Linked DNA regions of Tunturibacter psychrotolerans. The protein of the gene in region 1 interacts with the protein of each later gene in a pairwise test. Links are inferred from orthologs where the notes say so. Each region holds a gene or a part of one and is shown on either strand. Other genes may lie near its edges. The genes, in order: RBB77_RS09245 and rlmB.

The links.
Region 2: the proteins of RBB77_RS09245 (region 1) and rlmB interact in binary tests that used the Escherichia coli proteins (3 or more experiments, as listed by UniProt). The link is inferred for Tunturibacter psychrotolerans from one-to-one orthologs.

Annotation. Positions count from the first base shown.
Region 1 is NZ_CP132942.1:2,219,818-2,229,279, forward strand. The notes cover bases 232-3,212. They hold RBB77_RS09245 (NAD(P)H-hydrate dehydratase), read left to right. Parts: upstream 232-905; coding sequence 906-2,519; downstream 2,520-3,212. Other genes in these bases: RBB77_RS09240 (penicillin-binding transpeptidase domain-containing protein), read left to right, coding at 232-542; RBB77_RS09250 (ArnT family glycosyltransferase), read left to right, coding at 2,611-3,212. In the rest of the region: more of RBB77_RS09240, read left to right, coding at 1-231; more of RBB77_RS09250, read left to right, coding at 3,213-4,392; tRNA (adenosine(37)-N6)-threonylcarbamoyltransferase complex ATPase subunit type 1 TsaE, read left to right, coding at 4,428-4,883; RBB77_RS09260 (DUF4019 domain-containing protein), read left to right, coding at 4,967-5,416; RBB77_RS09265 (GNAT family N-acetyltransferase), read right to left, coding at 5,468-6,007; RBB77_RS09270 (class I SAM-dependent methyltransferase), read right to left, coding at 6,156-6,932; RBB77_RS09275 (metal-sulfur cluster assembly factor), read right to left, coding at 6,935-7,306; RBB77_RS09280 (twin-arginine translocation signal domain-containing protein), read right to left, coding at 7,406-8,269; RBB77_RS09285 (hypothetical protein), read left to right, coding at 8,505-8,735; RBB77_RS09290 (YncE family protein), read right to left, coding at 8,786-9,462. UniProt on the Escherichia coli protein: Bifunctional enzyme that catalyzes the epimerization of the S- and R-forms of NAD(P)HX and the dehydration of the S-form of NAD(P)HX at the expense of ADP, which is converted to AMP.
Region 2 is NZ_CP132942.1:5,108,337-5,117,685, forward strand. Bases 3,385-6,252 are described here. They hold rlmB (23S rRNA (guanosine(2251)-2'-O)-methyltransferase RlmB), read left to right. Parts: upstream 3,385-4,358; coding sequence 4,359-5,147; downstream 5,148-6,252. Other genes in these bases: RBB77_RS21535 (hypothetical protein), read right to left, coding at 3,385-3,562; RBB77_RS21540 (RNA polymerase sigma factor), read right to left, coding at 3,559-4,194; RBB77_RS21550 (M1 family aminopeptidase), read left to right, coding at 5,144-6,252. In the rest of the region: RBB77_RS21510 (heavy-metal-associated domain-containing protein), read right to left, coding at 1-53; RBB77_RS21515 (hypothetical protein), read right to left, coding at 65-922; RBB77_RS21520 (hypothetical protein), read right to left, coding at 998-1,354; RBB77_RS21525 (LytR/AlgR family response regulator transcription factor), read right to left, coding at 1,834-2,622; RBB77_RS21530 (zinc ribbon domain-containing protein), read right to left, coding at 2,631-3,179; more of RBB77_RS21535, read right to left, coding at 3,176-3,384; more of RBB77_RS21550, read left to right, coding at 6,253-7,090; RBB77_RS21555 (AsmA family protein), read right to left, coding at 8,654-9,256; lepB (signal peptidase I), read right to left, coding at 9,303-9,349. UniProt on the Escherichia coli protein: Specifically methylates the ribose of guanosine 2251 in 23S rRNA.

The DNA.
Region 1 (9,462 bases):
GGACATATCCAGATGAGGTGTTACCTGCCTCGCTTGGCGGCGTGGGGCGTATGTGCTCGTTTGGAGAGAGCGTTTCGATGACTCCGCTGCAGCTGGGGGCCCTAGTTTCGGCGATTGCGAATGGCGGCACGCTTTATTATCTGCAACATCCAGAGACGGCCGTTGATGTGGCAACATTCGAGCCCAAGGTGAAGCGGGTGCTGGATATTGCTCCGCTGATTCCTGAGATTTCGGTGGGTATGCAAGGCGCAGTGCAGTACGGAACGGCGCGCTCACTCAGGGCCAACTTCAGCCAGTTTCCGGTGATGGGCAAGACAGGGACCTGCTCGAATAATGGCACTCGATTTGGGTGGTTCGGGTCGTTTGCCGATACACCGAAGGGGCGGATTGTTACCGTGTTTTTCCTCGAGGGGGGACGGCCTACCTTTGGGCCTAAGGCGGCTGAGCTGACTGGGGAGTTTTATCGGGCGCTGTGGGATAAGGATTATTTCCAGCAGAAGCCGACGGTTGAAACCAGTGGTGTTGTGGGTGCTTCTGAGTAGGTTTGACGGCTCGGACGGCGAAAAACGCTGGTAGGAATGTGGTAACAGTGTGGTGTTTTGGTGGTGGAGACGTGGTGCATGGCGGCGTAATTTTGCGCGGCTAGGAAATGCGCCACGTTTCGGTATTTAATTTCCTATTTTTACAACATGGAATTACCTGAGTTGCATGTTCGGGGATTTCGGATCCGGTATGCGGCGCGCCTGGTGACTCACACTTCGGCTGCGGCCGGGCCTTGGGTTTGATTGGTATACGTGCGAAACGATGCTGCATTTGAATTCGGTACTGCTACATGGTTGGGAGGGAGGATTGCGCCCTGGCTGGCGTATCTTGGCTTCGGCTTCGGAATCGGGTAGAAGGGGAAGATGAAGATTCTTACGGCGACAGAGATGCAGGCGGTAGACCGGTGGACGGCGGAGGAGTTTGGGGTTTCGCTCGAGACGTTGATGGAGGCGGCTGGTGGGGCGGTGGCGAAGTTCTGTCTGCGGCAATACCCGGCTTTGTCGCCAGTGGCGGTGGTGTGTGGGAAGGGGAACAACGGCGGGGATGGTTTTGTTGCGGCGCGGGTACTGGCACAGGCTGGGTATCTGGTGCGGGTGGTTTTGCTTGGGCGGATGGAGGAAGTAAAGGGTGAGGCTGCAGGAGCGCTGAAGCGGCTGCGGGACGAGGTTTCGTCTGTCACGGTGGATGAGGTTGTAGACGAGAGCGGTTTGGGTGCTTGCGGGCAGAGACTCGCTGAGGCGGAGCTTTTGTTGGATGCACTGGTCGGAACCGGGTTCAAGCCGCCGCTGCGTGGGCTCGCGGTTTCGCTGCGGGAGATGGTGGAGAAGCTGGAGACGCCGGTGGTGGCGGTGGATCTGCCTTCGGGGTGGGATGCGAATTCGATGGAGCAGACGGCGGATGGGTCGTTCCGGGCTGATGCGGTGGTGACGTTTACCGCGCCGAAGATGGCACATGTGTTCGGGCATTTGACGCGCAATGAAAAGACGGGAGGCGTGTTGGGCCCGGTGGTGATTGCGGGGATCGGGTCGCCGGAGGATGCGGTGGTTTCGGCGAGTGGGTTTACCTGGTCGGGCGCGTCGAAGGTGCTGGCAGAGAGGCCGCGCGATGTGAATTCGAATAAGGGCAAGTTTGGGCACGTGCTGGTGGTGGGTGGCTGCTATGGAAAGGCGGGAGCGCCGGCGATGGCGTCGCTGGCGTGTTTGCGGGCTGGGGCTGGACTGGTGACGGCGGCGGTGCCGAAGAGCATATTGGATTCGGTAGCGAGGATTGCGCCTGAGTTGATGATGGCGCCGTTGGCGGAGGGAGCCAAAGGCGAGGTCTCTTTTAAGAATCTGGATGGGGCGAAGTTGGATGCGCTGGTGGCAAAGATTAGCGTGGTGGCGGTGGGGCCGGGGCTGTCGACTGAGGGGGATGCGCCGGCGTTTGCGCGGCAGATTGTGGAGAAGACGGGGGTGCCGGTGGTGATCGATGCGGATGCTTTGAATGCATTCGCCGGAAAGACGGAGTTGTTGAATGGCGAAGGACGCGTGATGGTGCTTACGCCGCATCCGGGGGAGATGGCACGACTGGCGGGGATGACGGTGCGAGAGGTGGAGGCGGACCGGGTGGGGTTGGCGCGGAGGTTTGCGACCACGCATAAGCTGACGCTGGTGCTGAAGGGATGGCGGACTCTGATTGCGCATCCGGATGGTTCGATTGCGGTGAATACGAGCGGGAACCCGGCGATGGCGAAGGGTGGGAGTGGGGATATTTTAACTGGGATTGTCGCGGCGATGCTGGCACAGTTTCCAAAGGACGTAGCGCGGGCTGTGGAGACGGCGGTGTATCTACACGGGCTGGCTGCGGACTTTGCGGCACGAGCGATGGATGAGCATACTGTGCTTGCAACCGATACGGTTACACATCTGTCAGACGCTTTTCGGTACAGGGTGGCGGATGCCGATGGGTTGGTGTGGATCTGTGGGCTGCAACGATAGAGTTTGATATTGCGATTTCGCAAAATTTCCTAGACCGTTCGGGAACCGGGTCGGCGACAGATGCGTTAACGCAAACATTGGGGTGCTCGTGATGGAGGCTCGTCGGCAGCAACTTGCTTTGCGCGGAGCGGCGGTCGCGACGTTGCTGGTAATTCTTTTTCTGCAACTACTCGCAGTGAATGTCAGAACCTCGATGAGTTGGGATGAGGGCCATCACCTGTTCGATGGATACACGATTCTGAAACATCGGGATTTTGGATTGAATCCTGAGGTTCCTCCACTTGCGAAGGCTGCAGCTGCGCTTCCGTTGCTTTCGCTGCGCCTGAATGAGCCAGAACAGCAGGGACGCAGTTCGCAGTTAGAGGCGTTTCTCGATGGCAAAGACTTTCTGTTTAAGAATGATGCGAATGGACTTTTACTTCGTGGGCGTCTTGTGATCTCTCTGTTCACGCTGGGGCTGGCGTTGCTGGTTTTTCTGGCTGGTCAAGAGATCTTTAGCGCGACAGCCGGATTGCTCGCGTTGGCGTTTCTGGTTTTTGATCCAACGCTTCTTGCTCATGGAGCCCTGGTGACGACGGACGCGGCGATCACATTTTTCGTCTTTGCGGCGGTTTATGCGTGGTATCGCTATATGGTGCGCCCGACGGGTTGGAAGCTGCTTCTTGCCGGCGTTGTCGTGGGTCTTGCGTGGGCGGTGAAGTTCACCGGGTTGTTTCTTGTTCCGACATTGGGATTGATGATCCTGGTTGAGTGGTTTGAGAGGCGCAGCGTTCAGCTGGCTGGGAAGAGATGTGTTGCGCTGGGTATTGCGTTGTGTGTTGCGTTTGTAGTGCTGTGGAGCTGTTATGGTTTTCGCTACGCAGCGCGTCCTAGTGGGATGGTGCAGAATCCAACACTCGAAAGCTACCTGCAAGATTATGGTCGTGTTGCAAACCCTAAGCCTTTGGAGACGATGGCTCGAGCGCATCTCCTTCCAGAGGCGTATCTGTGGGGCGTCGCGAATACGAAACTAACGGAAGAGCGGGATATTAGCTATTTGTTTGGGACGTTGCGCCGTCATGGGACGTGGCTCTATTTTCCGGCGGCGATTTTGATTAAGTCGACTCTGCCATTTCTTGTTTTGTTGGCGGTTGCTGGCTTCGTTTGTTTTCGCGAGCGGGAAGTCCGGTGGCGTTGGCTGCTGTTGATGATTCCGGTTGTTGTGTTTCTGGGACTGGCGATGCACTCGGATATGAATATTGGGGTTCGACATATTTTGCCGATCTACCCTTTTCTTTATCTTGTGGGTGGGTCGGCGTTGGGTGTGTTGATCAGTCGCGATCGGAGGTGGATTGCAGTCGCTGGGGTGCTGCTTGTCTTCCAGATAGTGACTTCGCTGCGAAGTTTTCCCGGTTATATCGCTTATGCGAATGAGGCGTGGGGTGGGCAAAGGAATGTGCATCGTTGGCTGAGCGACTCGAACTCGGATTGGGGACAACAGTTGAAGACGGCGTCGAATTATTTGCGAGATAGGCATGTGACTGAATGCTGGATGGCGTACACAGCGAGTGGGGTGGCCGATGAGCGCTACTATGGCGTGCCTTGCAAGCCGCTTCCGACGATGGTCAATCTGTGGTGGATTCCTGTGCCGATGAGTGTGCCTGCGGAGATCGATGGCCCGGTTCTAATCAGCGATGATGAACTGGAGGGTGTCGATCTGCCGTTTGGGCAGCCCAATCCTTATGCGCAGTTCAAAGCGCTAAAGCCGACGGCGATTTTAGATGGCGGGCTGTTGGTTTATGACGGACATTTTGATGTACATGCCGCTTCAAGTCTGGTGGATATGGCGAGGCCGAAGCCGACGGAGGCGACGAAACACGATTCGGTACAGTGAGAAGATGAAGGTAGTGACGAGTTGAGGAGAGCGATGTGAGTGTGGAGTTGCGGGAGAAGAAGCGGTTCAAGACGCGGAGTGAGGCGGGTACGTTGGCGATGGGAGAGAGGGTGGCGGAGATGCTGCTGCCTGCGCCGAAGATGTTTGTGCTGCGAGGGGATTTAGGCACGGGAAAGACGACGCTGGTGAAGGGGATTGCTGCGGCTCTGGGGGCGGCGGAAGAGGAGGATGTGACGAGTCCTACGTTTACGCTGGTGCATGAGTACAAAGGGAAGAAGGTGCGGCTGTTTCACTTGGACCTTTATCGGCTGGAGACGGAACGTGAGTTGATGACGCTGGGGCTGGAGGAGATGGCCGAGGAGCCGGACGCGCTGGTGCTGGTGGAGTGGGGGGAGAAGTTTCCGAGTGTGGTGGAGCGGGCGGATGGGGAGATTTTGATTGAACATGCGGGTGGGGATGAGCGGATGTTCTATGTGCGGGTGAAGGGGTAGAGGTTGTCTGCCTGGGCTTCGTAGCCTTCGATGATTTTGATGGCTTAGGATTGGTGTGTCTGGATGATCGTGAGAGGACTTGCGTGAGATTCATTTCGAAGGTGGCTGTGGTTGTTTGTGTCGTGATGATGGTGGGGGGTGCGGTCGGCCTGGCTGCGCAGGAACACGCTCCGATGATGCAACAGACGGCGGAGCAGATCGCGGCTCGCGAGGCTGAGAGCTGGCTGGCGATGATGGACGCCGGCAAATATGTCGATAGCTGGAAGGCTGCGGCTGCGGTGGTGCGGAGTGCGGTGACGATGGAGAAGTGGGATTCGACGATGAAGAATGTGCGGGACCCGCTGGGAAGACTTGAGAGCAGGAAGCTGCAGAGTGCGACGTATACGACGCTGTTGCCGAACGTACCGGAGGGTGATTACGTGGTGATCTTGTATGAGACGAGCTTTGAACACAAGGCTACGGCTCAGGAGACGGTGATTATGAGCCGGGAGAAGGATAAGGTTTGGCGAGTGGCGGGGTACTACATTAAGTAGTTTTTGTGCGGAGAATGAGGGGCGCGGTCAATGATCGCGCCCTTCTTTTGGTTACTGCTTTCGATAGCGGATCGTGTTTTCTTCTTTGCCGGGGCCTTCGAGGGTGAAGCCGCATTGCTCGAGGATGCGAATGGATCCGGCGAGGTGCGGGAAGGTGTGGGCGAAGATTGTTTTTACGGCGTTGGTGGCTTCGATCCAGGCGATCATTGCTTTTGTTGCTTCGATGGCGTAACCGTGCAGGCGGAACGCGGGGAGGATGGCGTAGCCGACCTCTGCGGCTTGGTGGTTGTCGGGCCAGCGGAAGCCACCGACGGACCCTATGAGGGTGGCGGGTTGGTCGTTGATTGCGCGAAGGAGGACGTAGCGGTGCCAGCCGATGTCGGTGGGGTCTTCGGCGAAGGTCTGCTGGAGGAGTTGGAGGACGTGAGGTTCCCAGTCGGCGTGGGGCCACTCGGAGGTGACGCGGCAGTTTAGGATTTGGCCGAGTTTGCCGTCGGATGTTTGTTCAGAGGTGAGGGACTCGGGGGTGATAGCTACGAGTTCGAGACGTGCGGTGGGGATGCTGGGTACGGCTTGAGTTGCGAGGGGCATTTGGAACTCCTGAACGAGGTGGCTGGCGCGTAGAAATGCTTGGCTTCGGTGAGAGTCGCCGAGGCGGTTGCGGGCAGCTCGATGGTTCGTTCAGGCAATCATAGGCAACGACAGCGTATCACCTGGAGTGCGCGGCTGGCTTGTATGGTCAGGGTTTTGTCGCGCGGCCGGTGAAGCGGTAGATGGCGCACTCTTCGTCGCCGGTGGAGCCGTACTCTTTTTGCTGGGCGATGGCGGCCAGGTCGGCGGCGTGGTCTTCGGGGGACATGGCTACGGGGCCGAGGAAGAGGCGCGTGAAGGCAGGGTGGCGGTCCAGGACGGCGCGGCACTCGGAGTTGACGTAGAGGAGATCGAAGGCTGGTGCGGGGGTGCCGCGGCGTGGGGCGAACTGGGCTTCGATGCGACGGAGGAGGAGCTTGAGGACGGGTGCTTCGAAGGGGTGAAAGAGGAAGGCGAGGGTGGGGGTGCGGGGGAAGTCGAAGGTTAGGGCGTCTTGTTCGAGGAGGCGAATGGGGGCGAGAGCGGGTGCGGTGGTGTCGGCGACGTGGGAGGCGCGCCAGTGCTCGAGGTTGGTTTGTGCGGTGCCGGCTAGTGTGGGGTTGAGCTCGATGCCGATGACTTGATGGAAGGGGAGTTCGCTGGCAACTAGCATAGCGCGGCCTTTGCCGGCGCCGATGTCGACGAAGGTGTAGTGGTGGATGGGGTGAGGTGGATTGGTGGCGCGCCAGAGGTCGATGAGAGTGCGGAGGATGCTGGGAGCGACGCCGTAGTAGGCGGTGACGTGGGCGTCGTTGGGGTGGCCGGTGGTGAGGTTGCCGGCGGCAATGAGGCCGCTGGTCTCGACGCCGTGGATCTGGTCGAAGGGATGTTGTGGTGGCGGTGGTGGTGGCATCACCAGTACGGATTTGGATTTGCGTGGGGGCATGGTTAGCGGATCTGGACCAGGTTTGGGTTGCCATCCAGGCCGAGAGTTTTGCGGCCTGAAGGGGTGATGTTGAGGGGTGTCCAGATGGGGGTTTCGAGGACGACGATGTTGGTTCGGCTTACGGTCTCGAGGCCAGCGAGACGATGTGTGATTTGGGCCACGAGTTGCGCTTGGGAGGGTTCGTCGGTTTGGGTGGGAGTGAGGGAGAGTTCGATAATGTGCTTTTGCGGGACGCCGGGGATATTAGTGCCGGGGGCATCGAGGTCGCGGGTAATGGTTACGGAGCGGATGAGGCCGAGGTCGACGATGTTGCAAGGGAGGACGGGGTCGTAGCAGTCGCGGAGGGCCTTGAGGATGTCGGACTCGGTGAGCATCTGTGTTGATGATAGAGGAGAGTCCTGCGGCACAGGTCAATGGACTCACGAATGCCCATACCTCAGGGTCGAAGGTGTGGGCATTCGTGGGCAGAGTTGTCAGCAGCCGCTGAAGGAGATGAAGTCTCCGAGCGGGTTAGGCAGGGTTGGGGTGAAGGGTTCGAAGGGGAACGATTGTGCGGTGTCAAAGCCTGCGGCTTTGGCGGCGTTGAAGTTTACGAAGGGAGTCAGCGCGGTTAAGGCCTGGTCGATCGAGGTCCAGCATAGCGTTCTCTCGTAGCCGTTGTTGTTCGGGGGAGCGATACTCTCTGCGACTCCCTGGATGCCAGTGATGGATTTGATGGGGCCACCAAACTGCGGGGTCACGTCGCCACCTACGACTCGTGCGAGAGTCCGGTGGTCGCTTTCGATGCCCATGATGCGGGCTGCGGTGAGGCGCAGGTTGCGAGTGGAGAAGTTGCGCACGCCAACAAGATAAGCCGCGATGAATGCGTCCTCGAGAGTGACCAGAATGTTGAGGGTGGTCTGAGCGTCCGAGAACATTTTCTTGGGATAGAAGAACTGTGTGAAGGGGGTGAACTGGTCGGTTACGGACTGCTCGAGAAGATAATGGGACATCTCTTCCTGGCGGGCGCCGATGAGGTAGCCCTGATCGTCGTCGGGAATTGTTTTGAAGAAGGGGGAGGTGTTGATGATGTTGGTGTAGGTGGTGACGGCGAGTGCTTCGGCGATCTGTGCGGCGATGAGGATGTCGCGATCGCTTTTCTTCAGGTGTTCGTGTTCGTACTGCATGCTGTCAGTCTCTTCCTGCTGTTGTGCTGAGACTGTGGTGGAGAGTGCGCCGACAGCGGCGAAGGTTGCGGCTCCGGTAAGCGCGGCGCCTTTAAGAAACGATCGTCGGGAGGATGCTGATTGGCTTTCTTCTGGCGAACGGACGGCTTCGATTTCGTTTAGTGCTTTCATTGCGGTACATCTCCTGATTCAATTCCTGAAAAGTTCGTCCACGGTTCGCTTCGATTGTTTTGGGGGCCCTGGGGTCTCGGAGAACTTTCCGGGTGCATGGGGTACGAGACCTGTACGCCGCGTGGATGTCAGGGATTTGTGAAATTCAGCGAGGTCGCTGAAGGGGAGATTGATTTTGCGAAGGGTGGGGTGGGCGTAGAATCCAAAATCATCTGTGGTTCGTTAAGGAGGCACAATGGCGCTCAGCTTTGCTAAAGATATCCGCCCGCTATTTCGGGATGGGGACATTGAATGCATGAAGCCTGATGGGATTGCTCTTGATGATTTCGTGTGGATGAGTGTGCCTGCGAATGCGACTCTTGTCTACGGCACAGTGTCTGATGGGTCGATGCCTCCTGATGAACCGTGGTCAGCCGATCGTGTTGCGCTGTTCAAGGAGTGGATGGACGCGGGTTATCCTGCGTAGTCCGTTGCGGTGCGCAAAAGGAACTACATGGATTCTGGAGCGCGGTTTTGTTAGTGCGTGCCGGCGGATGCTGGTGACGGTGCATTGGACCAGGCGAGGCCGTCTGCATCGTTTCCCGCGTCGATGAGGGATTGGACCTTCCAGGTTTCTAGATCGATGGCTGCGACTTTGTGATCCTTGTTGCAGGAGACGTAAGCTACGAGGCCGTCTGGGCGGATGAGAACTTCCTGGGGCTGGCTGGGGACGTCGATGGTGCGGACGATGGAGTAGTTCGAGAGATCGATGACTGCGACCTTTGCCGATTTGGAGAGGCAGAGGATGAGGTAGCGGCCGTCGTGCGTGGATGCACTGCCGTAGCCGGTGCCGGGGAGTGGAATCCATGTCTTGAGCTTGCGCGTGGCGGTGTCGATGACGGCGAGGCGGGGATTATTCCAGTCGGAGGTGAATAAAAGCTTGTCGTCGTTGCTGAGGGAGATGCGCTGGACACGTGTTGTTCCGGGCTCGCCGACTGGAATGATTGCGAGCGTTTTGTGTGTGTCGAGGTCGAGGACGGAGACGCTGGCGGGGCCTACGTTGGTGGTGTAGGCGAAGCGGCCGTCGTGAGAGAGCGCGAACATGTGGGACTGGGCGGCGCCGGTGGGAATCTTGTAGAGGATTTTGAGGGTCTTCGGGTCAATGACGGTGATGGCTTCGTCTAGTTCGGTGGAGACGTAAAGGAGATTGCGTT
Region 2 (9,349 bases), 2.9 Mb from region 1 along the record:
TGAGCGGCGCCAGTGGAGAGAGCGAGAGCAGCTGCAAAAAATAATTTCTTCATGGTCAGTCCTTTCAATGGGAGCTGGTGTGTGCGGAGTATTTGAGATAGCTGAAGTTGATAGCGAAACGAACGCGCTCTCGGCCATAGATCGTGTCCGACGCATCACGAAAGACAGGAGCTTGCGCCCCGCCTGAGATAGCAACGTTTTTGAAGATGGCCAGTACCGAGGGACCAAGCCACAGCGTTGTCGTGCTGCTGTTCGGAAGAATCAATCCGCTGCTTCGCACATTGCCGGTATGTTCTCCGGTGAACTCTGCGAAACCCCGGTAGTCCCACTGGTCGTAGCCCCGCCGTAGCTTGGCCGGACGATAGCCATAGACACCACTCCACGAAAGCGTGTCCGGCCTTCGATCATGGGAGGCTTCGGCAAAACGGGTGTAACCGCCTCCGACCCAGACATACTGACTCCGGGAAGCGAGTCCGGTGGCAAGAGTCCCGGCGACGCCTGGTGCTCGATGGAGATCGTCGAGAACCCCCGAGTCCTGTGTCGGCCCCGGAACCACGACCCCAAGAGAGGCGGTCGATTCTATCCTCTTTCCGACACTCGTAACCGAATGCAGAAAGCGCCATGACGCTCCGGCAGACCACTCGCTGCCGGGCACGATGCGACTCTCCGGGAGAGAGCCGCTACCGAACATCGCAGGCAGGAACGCATTGACGGTGATGTGAGGGGTAACGCCGTATCCAAAGCCGGACCCGGTCGAGAGTTGTGTTCCTTGGGAACCGTTCCTACCGAAGATGCCGGTATCGAAACTGAGTTCCCCCTGTGAGTTGACCGGGGTGGCATAACCGAAGACAGGGCCGTGGTCAGCAGCAACAGCGATACCTGGCAATGCCAAAGCAAATGCCAGAACCATAAGACATTTCATGATTACTCCTTCGTTGAAACCAAATGAGGCACAGGCGCACGTTAAGCACGCAGGTCATCGGCTACGAAGGGCAGATCAGATTCTGAGAACAGTAATCTTTGCGATGAGTAGTCCTGGCGGCGAATGCTCGTCAGGAATATCGAGGAAGGGGGATGGAACCGTCTGGACGGCGGCAAACACCGGCGTCAGCCAGTGGACAATCGCCCAATGAAGCTCGATTGAGGGAGCCGTCGTTGCAATCTGCGGATGCTCGTCCGTCCGAACTTCTGTCCGGCAGCAACCCGTCTTCGCCATCTCGCCACAGTTGCCGTGCATGGCTAGGCAGCAGGCGTTCTCCTCATGGCTCATTCCGCCGTCTGTCATGCAGGCCAGAACGGGCGCTGCGGCAGAGAGCAGGAGCAAGAGTGCGACGATGCCGACCAGGCGCTTCATTCAGCTTTCAGTATAAGCGTCGGAACCCGCAAATTCGTAGCTGGTCGGGGAACATGATCAGGACTTCACCGTCACAGTTTGCCTTCGGTCCAAAAACAGGAAAAACCTGTCAACCCCCTTAACTGCAAATCCCCGCGCCAATCCTGAAGATTCGCCTGGCGTATGAGTTATGCTCCAACCGCTATACTGGATACAGTGAATAAAAGCCCCGGCGAAGCCGAGGCTTTTTCTATTTGGGGGAAACACACTACGGACTAACGAGTTGTTGGACAAAGAGATAGGGAAATCACAAATGAATCCCGATTGCGGAAATCGAGTATCAGCCTAGCGCAACGGGCCCTTTACTAACCCCTTTAGAAAGACGAATTTGCCCGTAACCCCTTTCGATGGACGAATTTGCAGCTCGTGGCAGGTCGTATGTCAATGATAATGAAACACTTATGCGGTGGCAACCCCGGGGGGGGGGTACCCCCCACAGCCTACAGGTTGAAGAGCTCCCGTAGCCGTTTCGTCTGCGACCGGCTCACCGGAATCTCAGTCTTCTGGGCGTCGTCCATCCGTAACTGGTAGCTCGACTTGAACCACGGCACAACCTCTCGTATGTGCTGGATATTCACCACATAAGACCGGTGCGCCCGCCAAAACGTCTCCGGATCGAGCTGGTCCATCAGCTCCTCCAGCGTCCGACAGTTCGACTGACCCTCAACCGCCCGCGTCACGACACTGATCGTGCCCTCTTCGATCGACGCGAAGCAGATCTCGCGCTGATCCACCAGCAGCAACCGGCTCTGCGCCCGGACGATCACCTTGCCGGAGTTGGCCTTAGGCGCCTGCGTCTGTTCCTCGACCAGCCGCAGCAGCGCATCCAGCTTCGCGTCGCTGGCGGACTCCACCGGAGCCACCCGCCGCGCCTGCGCTTTTTCAATCGTCTGCATCACCCGCTTCCGATCGAACGGCTTCAGCAGATAATCCACCGCATTCACCTCGAATGCGCGAACCGCATACTGGTTGAACGCAGTAGCAAACACCACCTGAGGCATCGGAACCTTACGATCCAGCAGTTTCTTCAGCACGCCAAAGCCATCCAGACCAGGCATCTGAACATCCAGAAACACCAGGTCCGGCTTATGCGTCCGGATCAGTTCCACAGCCTCGATACCATTGGTTCCCTGAGCCAGAACCTCAACTCCACCCGCGCGCTCCAGCAGATACTGCAGCTCCTGCCTGGCCAGAGGTTCGTCGTCGATGATAAGTGCAGTCAGTGACATGCTCGCAACTAGTCACTATATACGCGCAGCCGCGCCGGCGCCTGATCCTTGGCAAGATCGTGCCCACACTGCGTGCAGTACACATCCGTAATCTGCACTCCGCGGTAGCAGCGCCCACACACAGGAGCCAGCTGGAACTGGCACTGCGGACAGAAGTGCACGCTGGAGGTGATCTCGGTACTGCAATGCGGACAAGGCATCAGCATCGGCTGCCGCAAGAGGAAGTACACGACAGCCCCGATTCCGCCCGGCAGCACCACCACGATCAGCATCCATAATCCAGCCGGCATTCGCCGCCGCCGAACGTCGCGGCTCACATACCCCACCAGCAGAACATAGCTGGCAAACGCCGTTCCCCACGAGTACCCCATCAGTAGCCGCATCGGCAGCAACTCATGCTTGTGATGCGGCAACACGCCATGGAACAGATACTGCACCGCCCCGAATACCAGGATGGCCAGCACCACTGACCACGTCGGGATCATGCTCAGCTCATCCTCACCCTCTGCCAGGGGAACCTGCGATCGATCCGATCCCTGACTCCAAAATCTCATCATCCAGCCACCTCGCGCTTACGGGCACGGCGAAACAACACCAAAGCGAGCAAAGCCATCGACACAGGGAAAAACCACAAACAGAGAACAAGAAACTGATTACTCGCATCCGGAACGCCGTTCGATGTTACGTCGTAGGCGTCCAGCGCGCTCCAAACTGCAGTGCAGATAATGACAAACAGCGAGGAACAAACCGCTAATGGGATCCACAAGCTCCGAATTCGACTACGCCGCACGGCAAGCATCTTCGCTCGCTCCCGCACCACGCGATGAGTTCGATTGACCACCGATGCACGAACCCCAAGATTACGAGCTCCTCCCAAAGCTTCCTGATGAGACGTATTGGAATAGTCCTGCGGAAAGAATTCGTTGCGAGCCTCGCTCATAACTCGACCTCCGCCGAGCGACAAGAAGAGCGAAGTCGCTCCATCTCCGGCCTCAACGCTACCAATCCGCGATACAACCTCGACTTTACCGTCGATAGAGGCGCACGAGTTACATTTGCGATCTCTTCCAAGGAGAGTTCTTCATAAAATCGGAGGGCTAGAACCTCTCTGTAGCTAGGTTCCAGCCTCAGCATCGCCTCACTGATCTCAGCGCCGTTTTCACGGGATTGAAACTGTTCCAGAGGAGAAGGTTCGGATATTGCCACCTCAAATGGGCGATCGTCCTCTTTACCCTCACGCATCTCGTCGAGGCTGGCCATCACGCGCTTTCGCGACAGGTCGATCACCAGATTTCGAGCAATGGTAAAGAGCCACGTGTCGAACCGCGCCTTCCCGTTGTACTGTGCTCCTCGCAGGAGGACCCGCATCCACGTCTCCTGAAAGAGATCCTCGGCAACCTCACGCTTGCCTGTGAGGAAAAGTAGATATCGCAGAAGGCGGTGCTGATAAAGCTCAATGAGGGCGTCTAGAAGTTCCGGGTTTTGCTTCTTGAGTCCCTGAGCAATCGCCGCGCTTTCGCTCGAGACTTGGGCAGCGAGCGCCGAGGTTAGCGAGATGGCACCATTTTGCACACTGCTAGAGACGTTCGTTTGCCTTGGCAAGACTCGCTTTTTGTCGACTCGGTCCAAAAAAGATTCCTTCAAGAGACGCCAACCGCCCGGCCTGCCTACTGTATTACTCTTCAGTCATTCTAAGGCCTCGCCTCTTTTCTCGGGCTGGGCGGTAGACTTGAGGGATGGAAGTTCTTTATGGGCTGCACCCGGTCGAGGAGGCTATTCGGGCGGGGGGGCGGCAGCTTGACCACGTTAGTGTGGCCCGGGAGCGGCGGGATGAGCGGTTGGAGAGGCTGATCGAGCTGTGCCGGACGGCCGGGGTTCGGGTGTCTCTGGAGTCGCGGGAGCAGTTGACCCGGTTAGCGAGGACGGACGCGCACCAGGGCGTGTTGGCGGTGGTTCGGGAGCGTAAGTTCCTGGGGATCGAGGATCTGCTGGCTCCGAAGGCGGAGGGACAACACAGGTTCTTCCTGGCGCTCGATGGCGTCGAGGATCCGCATAACCTTGGGGCGCTGCTGCGGACTGCGGATGGAGCTGGCGTCGATGGGGTGATTCTGCCGGAGCGACGTTCGGCGCCGGTGACGGCGACTGTGGCGAAGACCTCTGCGGGAGCGTCGGAGCATGTGAGGATCGCTCGGGTGACGAACCTGGTTCGTGCGCTGGAGCAGATGAAGCAGAAGCATGTCTGGGTGCTTGGGCTGGATGAGCGTGGAATGCCGGATTACACGGAGTACGACTTCAAGAGTGACTGTGTTCTGGTGTTAGGGCGTGAAGGCGCTGGATTGCACGATCTGGTGAAGAAGACTTGCGATCATCTGCTGCGGATTCCGATGGCGGGACAAGTGTCATCGCTGAACGTGTCGGTTGCGGGCGCGGTCGTGATGTATGAGGCGATGCGACAGCGCCGTCAACCTGCAGCTCCGCCGGCTGCACGAAAGCCTTTGAAAGAACGTAAGGGATTGGGATCTTGAAGAGTTTTGATGTTGTTTCGGCTGGAGGTCGCTGGCTGGTTCTGGCGGCTGTCTTCGGAGTGAGTTTGGCGGGAGCGCAGGAGGCTCCTCCTTCTGATTCGCCTCCCCCACCACAGGGTAAGGTGCTGTTCGATCGAAATCTGGATACGCCCGAGGTCGAGAAGAAGGAGAAGCCGCCGGTAAATCAGGTGGCCGTTGAGGTCAGTGATGCGGAGCGCACGTCGCTCACGTTTACTGCGTACGATCTGGATGTTCATGTGACCCCGTCACAGTCGATGCTGGCAGTGCACTCGAGATTCACCGTGAAGAACTCGGGGAAGACTCCACTGACGAGGCTTGTATTTCAGATCTCTTCGGCTTTGAGCTGGGAGAGCTTTGCGATGCAAGGCGAGGGGCGCGTTGTGCCTCTCACTTTCACGCAGCATGCGATCGATACGGATGCCGATCACACGGGCAAGGCGACCGAGGCGGTGGTTTCTCTGCCTAAGCCGCTTGAGCCGGGAACTAGTCTTGCGCTTACGGGCTTCTACTCGGGCGAAGTGGTGCAGTCGGCGGAGCGGCTGGAGCGAATCGGCGCACCACTCGACCAGGCGTCTCATGCGGACTGGGATGTAGTCACCTCGGAGCAGACGGCGTTGCGCGGGTTCGGCAACATTCTGTGGTATCCGACGGCGGCGGCCCCGGTGTTTCTGGGCGATGGCGCGAAGCTGTTCCAGAGTGTGGGGCTCAACAAGCTGCGACAGGCCGATGCGACCATTCGAATGCACCTGACGGTGGAGTATGTCGGCGATGCGCCGGATGGCGCGTTCTTCTGTGGCCGACGTGAGCAGTTGAAGAAGATGAGTGAAAATCAGAACCTGCCGGTGGCTGAGTCTCCTGGAATAGCTACAGCTGATTTCGCCGAGCAGCCGTTGGGATTTCGTACACCCAGTCTTTTCCTTACCGACCGGGCGGGCACTGTGACCGACAACAGCCTGATTTCGGCAGTGACTGACCACTACGATGCAGTGCCGAGTTATGGTGCGGCGTCGACGAAGGTGCAGCCGCTGCTGACGGAGTGGCTGGGAGCCGGGCCGCTGAAGATGCTGAACGTGCTGGACCATGGGGGGCAGCCCTTTGAGGACGATGCTTTGCTGGTGGTGTCGATGCGCGCGGCTGCTCCGGATGAGTTGGCTCCTTCGCTGGTGCATTCGTTGAGCCATGCCTGGTTTGGGTCGTCGCATGTGTGGCTGGATGAGGGTGTGGCGCAGTTTCTGTCGCTGCTGTGGATTGAGCAGAGCCAGGGGCGTGAGGCAGGTATAAAGCATCTGCAGGAGGGGACGAATGCTCTTGCGTTGGTAGAGCCTGCTCCGACAGCAACTTCTGCGCCAACTTCTGTAGTGGTCGCGGGAGCTAACGATCGGCCCGTCGATCCCGGACAAAGCCTGATCCTGGCGAGTGATGACGTCTACTACCGAACGAAGGCTGCGGCAGTCCTCTGGATGTTGCGGTCGCTGGTGGGCGATGACGCTTTGAAGAAGACGCTGCAGGCTTACCGGACCGACAAGCTGGACAGCGATCCGAAGGAGTTTCAGCGAGTGCTGGAACGAACGGCGAAGCGGGATCTGGCCTGGTTTTTTGATGATTGGGTGTATCGGGATCGCGGCCTGCCGGACCTTTCTATCGCCAATGTAACTCCTCGTGCCCTTGAGAAGATCGGGGACAAGGGAAATGGGTATCTGGTGTCGGTTGAGGTGAAGAACGATGGGGATGCCGCGGCGGATGTGCCGGTGACGGTGCAATCCGGCACGTTGACCTCGACGCAGCGGCTGCGGATCCCGGGGCGTTCGAGCGCTTCCACCCGGATTGTGTTTGAAGGGACCCCAAGCCAAGTGATCGTCAATGACGGTAGCGTGCCGGAGACTACGGCTTCGATCCATATCAAGGAGATTGCTACGCATTAGTCGTTCCTCTCTTGGGGGTGCCGCCCCCCCCCCGGTTACCCGCGTGTAAGTCGTTTCGTTTTAACTACTTACGGGAGATCGCTCCTCGCAAATTCGTCATTCGAAAAGGGTTGCGGCTAAATTCGTCCAGTCAAAGGGTTTATGGGCACTTAAATACGAAAACCCCGGTTTATGCCGGGGCTTTTTTGTGCTGTATCCAGTATAGCGTTTGGAGTGTAACTGATACGCCACGTTTATCTTGTTGTGTGGGTTAGGGTTAGGTGTTTTAGGGGCTTGACAGGCATTTGGGGCCGTAGCAACGACCAGCAAAAGACGAAATACGGGGGTTTCTCCACTGCGCTACTCGCTAAAAGCTGCGAGTAGCTTCGGTCGAAATGACGATCTCATTCTCGAAAGGAGAAAAGCGGTAATCAGGGCAAATTCTCGGTGCGAGCGGCGACATCTGGTGCGGGTGGAGCTAGTGGTGAGAGTGGGAGGCTGGGGTGCGGGGTGAGGTGTCGGTCCAAGTTTGGGGTTGGCCCCAGAAGCGGGTGGCGGTGAGGTCGATGCGGTAGGGGCCGGTGGCGCGGTTGGCGGGTAGGGCTTCAGCAAGGCCGTCGCCTAGCTGGGGAAGCGCTGTGGCCAGGGCCATGAGGCGGGCGTTGGAGGCCATTCCGGTGAGGTGGAAGGTGCAGCCGGTTGCGTCGAGGTGGCCTTCGAGGGTCGCGGGATCTTTACCGCCTAAGGCTAGAGATACAGGGAACAGTTGAAAACCGTCGACTGTAGGAGGAGCTGGTTTATGGTGCCTGGTCTGTTGGGGGTTGGGAGGGGTTGCCGTCGGAGAACGCAGAGCTACGTCGCCGATGACTAGAGAGGCCGGGCCGGCGTGTGGGCTGATGAGGCTGGCGTTGGTGAGGAGAAGGTCGCCGTGCCAGGGGAGGGTGCCGGCTGGAGAGGGAGCGTAGGCGATGTTGCCAGTGAGCGCGCCGGCGGCGGTGATGTCGGCGGGGACGCGGGAGCTGGCGACGTGGAGCCAGTCGAGGAGGGTGGCGGCGGGTAGGCCGGGAGTTCCGATTTGGACAGAGGAGGATTTGGGGTTGCGGAGATCGGGGAGGGTGCCGGTGAGGGCGATTATGGGGGCATCGGAAGAGCCGGCGGGGGGCCAGCTGCAGCGAAGATCGTCGAAGGCATGGAAGTCGCTGGTTGCGGTGCCGAGGCACTGGAGGTCGATGTCCATGGGTTGCGCTGGGACGAAGTCGGCGCGGCGGGCGTCGGTGAGGCGAAGGCGACTTTGAACCGTGCTGTTGCTGACGGTTCCTTGCGCGTTGGCGGTGAGATCGAGTTCGCCGCGGAGGCCGGCGTCGCGGCCGAGGAGGAAGCGGCTTGCTCCGCCGAGGGGAGCGTTGCGCCATCTGCCGCGGAGACTGATGGGGACCTGGTCGAGAGAGGCGGCGCGGCCGAGGGTTCCTTCGAGTTCGAAGAGGCCTGTGTCGGAGACGTCGGTGTCGGTGCGGGCGGGGCGGGCGGAGAGGCGGAGATGCCACTGCTGGGGGTCAGGGAGCCACAGGGCAAAGTCTGCGTCGGTCAGCGAGATGGGGGATTTTTCTCGGTCGAGCTTGAGGTTGAGGCGGGCGCCGGTGGCTTCGATATAGGGGAAGCGGGGGCGGGGCCGGAGGTTTTCTGGGCGGTGGGGGCGGCCTCGATGTGGGCGGCGTGGAGGAGGATGCTCTCGAGGTTCCATTTGCCGTTGGAGAGGTGGACGAGGTTGACGCTGGGTTCGGTGAAGCTGATGGTAGAGAACTCGACGCGGCGGCTCCAGAGGGAGCTGAGGCGGAGGGTGGCGCGCACTGAGTTGGCGCGGATGACGGGCTCGTAGCCAAAGGCGGGGTCTTCGTCTACGACGAAGTTTTCGAGCGTGAAGCCGGGGAGCGGGAGAAGGTTGAGGGAGACTTTGTCGAGGTGGACAGGGCGACCGAGGCTGTTGCCGATGCTGGTGGCGATGCGGCGCTGATAGCGGTTGACGCTGATGTAGGGAGGAAGCAGGACGAGCAGCATTACTGCTAGAACGGCGAAGGCCAGGTAGAGGAGGCGACGGAGCGTGTGCTTGCTGAGGGACGGAGCGGTGTCGTGTTCAGCGGCGTCGCCGAGGTCGATGGGACGCTCGTAGGTGGGTTTGGTTTCCTGCATGAATGTTGGTCCGGCGCGGTGGATTGGGTCGCGCCGGAAGAACCTCTTACTTGATGAGATGGAAGGTGCGGCTCCAGCGTGTCTGGTCGAAGA